DNA from 2 places in the Variovorax sp. F042 genome. Region 2 is predicted to be linked to the other one. Evidence: riboswitches for the same ligand, from Rfam matches in the RefSeq annotation. Region 2 holds a riboswitch; the other holds the start of a gene.
What was found. Region 2 has a riboswitch for glycine ahead of gcvT (glycine cleavage system aminomethyltransferase GcvT). Riboswitches for the same ligand answer to the same signal wherever they lie in the genome.

Region 1 (4,204 bases), on a different contig from region 2:
CGTACTGCAGGTTGATCCCCCACTGGCTCCCATCGCCCAGCAATTGCTCGAACCGCGGCGTGTCCTGCGGCGTGCTGATGATCAGGATGTCGCGCATGCCACCCAGCATGAGCGTGCTGAGCGGGTAGTAGATCATCGGCTTGTCGTACACCGGCAGCAGCTGCTTGCTGAGCGCCAGGGTCGCGGGGTGCAGGCGGGTGCCCGAGCCACCGGCCAGGATGATGCCTTTGCGTTGCGTCGTCTTGGTCATGTTCTTTTTCTCGTGAAAGTTCAAAGAATCTCGCGCAGCATGCGCGCGACGCCTTCCTGCCAGGGCGGCAGGCGCAGACCGAACGTGGTCTGCAGCTTGGTGGTGTCCAGGCGCGAGTTGTGCGGGCGCTTTGCCGGGGTCGGGAAGGCACTGGTCGGCACGGCCTCGACGGCCTCCGGGCCGGCCTTGAGTTCGACACCCACCGCCTTGGCTTGCTCGATCACGAAGCGCGCATAGCCGTACCAGCTGGTCTCGCCGCCGGCGATGGCGTGATAGAGGCCGGCCTTGGCCGGGTCCTGCAGCGTCGCCCGGATGGCATGCGCCGTCACGTCGGCCAGCAGCTCCGCACCCGTGGGCGCGCCGAATTGGTCGTCGATGACGGTCAGCTTGTCGCGCTCCTTCGCCAGTCGCAGCATCGTCTTGGCGAAGTTGCCGCCGCGCGCGGCATACACCCAGCTGGTGCGGAAGATCAGGTGACGAGCGCAGTTCTGGGCCACCAGTTGCTCGCCTTCGAGCTTGGTGCGGCCGTACACGCTGAGCGGGCCGGTCGCGTCGTCTTCCTTCCAAGGCCTGGTGCCGCTGCCGTCGAAGACATAGTCGGTCGAGTAATGCACCATCAGCGCGCCGATCTGCTGGGCCGCCTCGGCCACGATTCCCGGAGAGGTGGCGTTGAGCTTGCGCGCGAAGTCAGGTTCGCTCTCGGCCTTGTCGACGGCCGTGTGCGCCGCCGCATTGACGATCACATCGGGACGCACCTTCAATACTGTCTCGGCCAGTTGCTCCGGCCGGCTGAAGTCGGCGTTGAAATCGGTGCTGTCGAAGTCGAGCGCGACCAGTTCACCCAGGGGCGCCAGGCTGCGCTGCAGCTCCCAGCCGACCTGTCCGCCCTTGCCCAGCAGCAGCAACTTCATGCCGCAGCCTTCGTCGTGTCGTATTGCTTCTCGACCCACTCGCGATACGCGCCGCTTTGCACGTTGCGCACCCACTCGCCATTGGCCAGATACCACTCGACGGTCTTGCGGATGCCGGTGTCGAAGGTCTCGGCGGGCTTCCAGCCGAGCTCGGCCTCGAGCTTGCGCGCATCGATGGCGTAGCGACGGTCGTGGCCGGGGCGATCGGTGACGTAGGTGATCTGTTCCTTGTAGGGCTTGCCGTCGGCCCTGGGGCGCAGCTCGTCGAGCAGCGCACACACGGTGTTGACGATCTCGATGTTGGGCTTCTCGTTCCAGCCGCCCACGTTGTAGGTCTCGCCCAGCTTGCCGGCTTCGAGCACGCGGCGGATGGCGCTGCAGTGGTCCTTCACGTAGAGCCAGTCGCGCACCTGCATGCCGTCGCCGTACACGGGCAGGTTCTTGCCGGCCAGCGCGTTGACGATCATCAGCGGGATGAGCTTCTCCGGGAAGTGGAAGGGGCCGTAGTTGTTGGAGCAGTTGGTGGTCAGCACCGGCAGGCCGTAGGTGTGGTGCCAGGCACGCACGAGGTGGTCGCTGGCGGCCTTGCTGGCTGAATACGGGCTGTTGGGCTCGTACTTGTTCTCTTCGGTGAAGGCGGGGTCGGTCTTCGACAGCGAGCCGTAGACCTCGTCGGTGGACACGTGCAGGAAGCGGAAGGCCGTCTTCTGCTCGGCTGGCAGCGCGCTCCAGTGGCCGCGCACGGATTCGAGCAGGCGGAAGGTGCCCAGCACGTTGGTCTGCACGAAGTCTTCGGGGCCGTGGATGGAGCGGTCCACGTGCGATTCGGCGGCGAAGTTGACCACGGCGCGCGGCTTGTGCTCGGCCAGCAGGCGATCGACCAAAGCACTGTCGCCGATGTCGCCCTGCACGAAGATGTGTTTCGGGTTGCCCTTGAGCGACGCGAGGGTCTCGAGATTGCCTGCGTAGGTCAGCTTGTCGAGGTTCACGACCGGCTCGTCGCCGTTGGCGATCCAGTCGAGTACGAAATTGGCGCCGATGAAGCCAGCGCCGCCGGTAACCAGGATCATGAAGTCCCCTGCTGATATATGGAACGATCGCCTTGCGGCAAATCAACAGGCGATTATCCCATTCGGCCAGAGGAGAGAAATCAAAGGTTGGCGCCCGCGCAAGCCCCGCCTACAATCGCCCCACTGCAGGAGAGCGGGCCACCCCGGTGGCCCTACCGAAGGCGCAAACTCCCATAAACGCTCAGGTCGGTCCGAACAAGGGACCTGTACTGCACCAACTGAAACGCCGTCTGGAGAGCCATCACACCGCCCAACGTGGTCGTGATGCACCGAAGGAGCAAACCCTCTGCGGGCGCAGCGGGCGAATCTCTCAGGTACCGAGGACAGGGGGAGCGGCAACTTGGACTACGGTCGTCCGGTTGCTTTGCTATTTATTCAATAGCACACCACACCCGTCGTTCAAGCGCTGCAACCTCAAAGGTATTTGAAATGCGCGTGATCGTTCTTGGCGCCGGCCTGCTCGGCGTGACCTCGGCTTACTACCTCCAGCAACTCGGCCACGAAGTGACCGTGATCGACCGGCAAGCCACCCCAGCCGCTGAAACCAGCTTCGCCAACGGCGGGCAGATTTCCGTCAGCCACGCCGAGCCCTGGGCCAACCCCAGCGCGCCGCTCAAGGTGCTGCAGTGGCTGGGCAAGGAAGACGCCCCGCTGCTCTTCCGCATCCGCGCCGACATGCGCCAGTGGCTCTGGGGCCTCCAGTTCCTGCGCGAATGCACGCCGGCGCGCACCCGCCACAACATCGAGCAGATCGTGCGTCTCGGAACATACAGCCGCTCGATGTTGCAACAGTTGCGCCGCGACACCGGCCTGAACTACGACCAGCGCACGCAGGGCATCCTGCACTTCTACACGACGCAAAAAGAGTTCGACGGCGCCCTCGCGCCCGCCGAGCAGATGCGCGCCCTGGGCTGCGAGCGCCAGGTCATCTCGGCCGACGAAGCCGTGAAGATCGAGCCCGCCCTCGCCCACATCCGCCCGAAGCTGGCCGGCGCCACCTACACGGCCGAGGACGAGTCCGGCGACGCCAACCGCTTCGCGCGCGAACTGGTGGGCCTGGCCACCGCGGCGGGCGTCAAGTTCCTGATGAGCCACACCGTGACCGCGCTGCGCGAAGCCGGCGGCAGCATCGATCACGTCGAAGCCACCGACAGCGAAGGCCGCTTCCAGCGCATCCGCGGCGACGCCTTCGTGCTGGCGATGGGTTCATTGAGCCCGCTGTATGCCGCCCCGCTGGGCATTCGCCTGCCGATCTACCCGGCCAAAGGCTATTCGGTGACGCTGCCCGTCAAGGACGCGTCGAAGGCCCACCAGGTCTCGCTGACGGATGACGAATTCAAGCTCGTGTTTTCGCGCTACACCTCGGAGTCGGGCGACCGCCTGCGCATCGCCGGCACGGCCGAGCTCAACGGCTATGACCGCGACCTGAACCGCGTGCGCTGCGAAGCCATCGTGCGCCGCGTCGAAGAGCTCTTCCCCGGCGCTGGCGACACCACGCAGGCCCAGTTCTGGACCGGTCTGCGCCCCGCCACGCCGAGCAACGTGCCGCTGATCGGCAAGACCAGGCTTCCGAACCTGTTCCTCAACACGGGCCACGGCACGCTCGGCTGGACGCATGCCTGCGGCTCGGGCAAGTCGATCGCGCGGATCGTGAGCGGGCTGGCGCCGGAGGTGGATTTCGCGTTCACCGGCATGCCTGCGCCCGCGCCGCGCGCGCTGCAGCCGGCCTGATCGCGTTCAGTCGTTGGCCGTAAACACCGTCAGCACCCCGGTATAGCCATACAGGTGATGCCGGGCAATCTCGCCCGCAGCGAAGAACCCGACCAGCGGCACGTCGCCCAGCGCGTGCCGCACGATCTGCAACTCAGCGCCCGGTGCGCCGAAATGCGGCCCGCCGCGCCCCGAGCAGCTCACGTACACCGCCCCTGCGATGCGCCGTGCCGGATGCGGCGCCGCCTCGGCTTCGCCCGCCG
Region 2 (4,204 bases):
GCCGAAGCGCTGCGTGGTGCCGCAGACGATGTCGGCATCGAATTCACCGGGTGCGACGAGCAGCGTGAGCGCCAGCAGGTCGGCCGCGACGATGAGGGCGGCGTCGCACTGATGCGCGTGGCCCGCGAGCGGACGCAGGTCGTGCACGTGGCCGGTGGTGGCGGGGTACTGTGCGAGCGCGGCGAAGAACTCGCCGCTCACCATCAGGTGCGGCAGCGTTTCCGACACGGTGCTCACCTTCACTTCGATGCCCAGAGGCGCGGCGCGCGTCTTGATGACTTCGATGGTCTGGGGATGGCAATCGCCCGACACCAGGAACACGTTGCTCTTGCTCTTCACGCTGCGCTTGGCGAGCGTCATGGCCTCGGCTGCGGCCGTGGCCTCGTCGAGCATCGAGGCGTTGGCGATGGCCATGCCCGTGAGGTCGCACACCATCGTCTGGAAGTTGAGCAGGGCTTCCATGCGGCCCTGCGAGATTTCGGCCTGGTAGGGCGTGTAGGCGGTGTACCAGGCGGGGTTTTCGAGCACGTTGCGCAAGATGACGCCCGGCGTGTGCGTGCCGTAGTAGCCCTGGCCGATGAAGTTCTTGAACACCTTGTTCTTCGACGCCATCACCTTCAGCTCGGCCAGCGCATCGGCTTCGGTTGCCGGTGCGGGCAGGCGCATCGGCTTTGCGCGGCGGATGGCCGCGGGCACGATGCCGTCGATGAGCTCCGCGCGCGTTTCCGAGCCGATCACCGGCAGCATGCGCGCCTCGTCCGCCGCATCGATGCCGATGTGGCGGGCGAGGAATTCTTCGGCGTTCTCTAGTTCTTGCAAAGAGGGAAGGGCGGGCGTCGGCATGGCGGTGAGGGCTCGGGGAGAAGAAGGAAGGTGGCTGAGGAACTCAGCGGATCAGGATTCGGCGGCGAACTTGTCGTAGGAGGCCGCGTCCAGCAGGGCGTCGAGCTGCGCGGGCTCGCTCAGCTTGACCTTGAAGAACCAGCCGGCGGCCAGCGGGTCGCTGTTGGCCAGCGACGGATCGGCGCGCAGCGCTTCGTTCACTTCGGTGATCTCGCCCGACACGGGCATGAACACGTCGGCCGCGGCCTTGACCGATTCGACGACGCCGGCAACTTCGCCTTGCGCAAAGGTCTTGCCGACTTCGGGCAGGTCGACGAACACCACGTCGCCCAGCGCGTCCTGCGCATGCACGGTGATGCCGACGGTGGCTGCGTCGCCTTCGGCCGACACCCATTCGTGGTCCTTGGTGTACTTGATGCTCATGGAAAAACTCCTCGTGGAAAAAATGAATCGGGGTGCAGAGCCTAGCCTGTCGACCAGGCTCAGCCGCGGTAGTAGCGGGTGGGCACGAAAGGCATCGTCGAGACTTCCATCGGCACCGGCTTGCCGCGCACGATGGCCTGCACGCGCGTGCCCGGCTCGGCGAAGGCGGTGGCCACGTAGCCCATGGCGATGCAGCGGTCGGCCGTCGGGCCGAGCAGGCCGCTGGTGACGATGCCGATGTCATGGCCTTCGAAAGATTGCAGCACCGTGCCGTCGCGCACCGGAATGCGTTCGAGGGCGACGAGGCCCACGCGCTTGCGCTTCAGCGTGTCGTGGTCGGTGTGGCCGGCAGCGCCTGCGGCAGCTACGGCAAGCTGCGCGAGGATCTTTGCCGCGCCTGGAAAGCCGCCTTCGCGCGCGCCGCCCGTGCGGCGCACCTTCTGCATCGCCCAGTTGAGCGAGGCCTCGACAGGCGTGGTGGTGGTGTCGATGTCGTTGCCGTAGAGGCAAAGCCCGGCTTCGAGCCGCAGCGAATTGCGCGCGCCCAGGCCGATGGGCTTGACCTCGGGCTGGGCCAGCAGCAGGCGGGCCAGCGCCTCGGCGTCCTTGGCGGCCACCGAGATCTCGAATCCGTCTTCGCCGGTGTAGCCGCTGCGGGTGACGAAGGCGGCAATGCCGCCGATCTGCACCGCGCCGCCCGTCATGAACACGAAGCGCTCGATGCCGGGCGACAGCCGCGCCAGCGTGGCCGCGGCCTGCGGGCCCTGCAGCGCGAGCAGGGCGTGGTCGGGCAGGGGCTGCACTTGGCAGCGGCTGCCGATCTTCTGCTGGATGTGGGCGATGTCGGCCACCTTGCAGGCGCCGTTGACGATCACGAAGATCGAGCCGTTGCCTTCATTGAAGAACATCAGGTCGTCGAGGATGCCGCCTTCGTCGTTCAGCAGCAGGCCGTAGCGCTGCTTGCCGGCGGGCAGGTCGACCACGTCGACGGGCATCAGGGTTTCGAAAGCCGCCGCCGCATCGGGCCCGACGAGGCGCAGCTGGCCCATATGGGAGATGTCGAACAGGCCGGCCGCGTCGCGCGTGTGCTTGTGCTCGGCCATCAGGCCGGCGGGGTACTGCACCGGCATCGAATAGCCGGCAAAGGGCACCATGCGGGCACCGAGCTCCACGTGGAGGTCGTACAGCGGCGTCTTGAGAAGTTCGGTAGCGGGGGCGGAAGAAGCAGCCACGGGGCACTCCAAAGGGGCAGACGAAATCCATGACGCAAGCCATGGGCCACCCCTGCTGTCCGCTTTACCTGAGAGATTCGCCCCACGATCGGGGTTTGCTCCTTCGGTGGGCCGATGGGCAGTTTTCACTGCAACGGCCTCTCTCCAGCAAGGAAACGCCGGTGTTCACCGGCGCCTTGTCAGTCCTTTTGCCTGAGCGTTCGGGAAACCCCTGCGCCTTCGGCGGCCCCGGCACGCGGGGCTCTCTCCTGACCCTGGCGAGTGTAGTGGATCGCGCGGGGCCGGGGTTCGGCGTCAGTGGATGATTTCGGCCGGCGGCAGCAGCTTGTCGATGCGCTCGCGCAGCGATTCGGCCCGCTCCACCCCGGCGGTTTTCTCGATCTCGGTGAGCATCAGCGCGGCGATGGTCAGCATCGCCTCGCGGTCGCGGGCCTCGCGCAGGGCGTCGCGCATCTGCAGCGCGAATTTCGGGTCGCGCCGCACGAACATGCGCTCGCAGATGTCGAACAGGAACATGCGCGTGGTGGCCAGCGAGCGCTTGCCGTCGAAGGTGTCGGCCGAGGTGGTGGCGACCTGGATCGGCTCGGCGGCGGCGATAGGCGCGGGCCGGGCGGGGGCTGCTACCGGTGCGGGCGCCGGTGCCGCAGCAGCAGCCTGCGGGGCCTGCAGGTAACCCCGCTGCACCAGCGCCTGGATCGCCTGTTCGGCTTCAACCCGGTTGGAGAACAGCGGACTGAAGTCGGTCAGCGAGCGCCGGCCATCGGCCATCAGCAGCAGGGCGCGCTCACGCTGGCTGAGCGTGCGCTGTCCGCCCTGGAGTTCGTCGCGCGCCTTGTCGGTCTTGGTGGGAAACATGGCAGCCACAGCTTTCGGGAATCGAGGGCTGCAGCATCGTTGCAAGTGGTGACATCTTCATGAACCGTTTGCCTTACAGGGGCAATCGCGGCTGGCCTTCAGCCCGCGCTTTCCTTGCGTATGAGCCACTGGTTGCCCACGCGCTGCAATTCCAGCGTCTTGCGGCTCTTCTCGCGCAGCTTGTCGGCGCTGTAGGTCTGTTGAAAGCTCGCGCTGGCCGCCTGCCCCTGGACGCTGATGACCAGGCTGTCGATGCTCACGCTGATGGTCGTCTTGTCGGTAATGCGCGCGCGGCGGTCCGCCTCCCAGGCCTTGCGGTCCTGGCCTCGCGGCGGCGTGAAGTCGGGTGCATAGGCGGCCAGGTAGCGCACCACGTCCCGGGCTGACCAGGCCGCGGCCCAGGCGCGCACGGCGGCTTCGACTTCGCGGATGCTGGAGGCGGGATCGGCCGGCGCTGCTGCCGATACGGGGGCTGGTGCCGCGGCGGGCGTTGCGGGCGGGGCGCCGAAGGCAGCCGGAGCCAGCAAGGCGCCGCCCAGCAGGCAGCTCAGGAATCGATTCATGGCGCAGTCCCCTCCTTGTCGGTTGTTGGCCCTTGGCCCGTCGCCCGATTCTGGCAGTGAACATCCGCCGATTCACCGGGCCGATCAGGCCCCGGAGCCCGGGCCGCTACTTGAACCCGAGCACGTGCGGCAGCCACGTGCTCAGCGCGGGCACGAAGGTCAGGATGACCAGCACCGCCCCATGGGCCCAAAGGAACGGCACCAGCTCCTTCACCAGCGCCGACATCGGCACCTTCGACACGTTGCAGGTCACGAACAGCAGCCCGCCCACCGGCGGCGTGATCATGC

Region 1: another riboswitch for glycine. It lies ahead of ACZYSP_RS30440 (D-amino acid dehydrogenase); the one in region 2 lies ahead of gcvT (glycine cleavage system aminomethyltransferase GcvT).

The regions. Positions count from the first base shown of each region.
Region 1 covers NZ_JBVASX010000015.1:87,963-92,166, reverse strand. Annotated here, with positions in the region: gene rfbA (glucose-1-phosphate thymidylyltransferase RfbA) at 1-250, opposite strand, end outside; gene rfbD (dTDP-4-dehydrorhamnose reductase) at 271-1,161, opposite strand; gene rfbB (dTDP-glucose 4,6-dehydratase) at 1,158-2,231, opposite strand; glycine riboswitch at 2,348-2,448, shown strand; glycine riboswitch at 2,452-2,568, shown strand; gene ACZYSP_RS30440 (D-amino acid dehydrogenase) at 2,661-3,962, shown strand; gene ACZYSP_RS30435 (FIST signal transduction protein) at 3,969-4,204, opposite strand, start outside.
Region 2 covers NZ_JBVASX010000001.1:1,181,978-1,186,181, reverse strand. Annotated here, with positions in the region: gene gcvP (aminomethyl-transferring glycine dehydrogenase) at 1-843, opposite strand, end outside; gene gcvH (glycine cleavage system protein GcvH) at 895-1,266, opposite strand; gene gcvT (glycine cleavage system aminomethyltransferase GcvT) at 1,326-2,498, opposite strand; glycine riboswitch at 2,544-2,656, opposite strand; glycine riboswitch at 2,669-2,759, opposite strand; gene ACZYSP_RS05705 (hypothetical protein) at 2,793-3,353, opposite strand; gene ACZYSP_RS05700 (L,D-transpeptidase Cds6 family protein) at 3,452-3,916, opposite strand; gene ACZYSP_RS05695 (TRAP transporter large permease) at 4,023-4,204, opposite strand, start outside.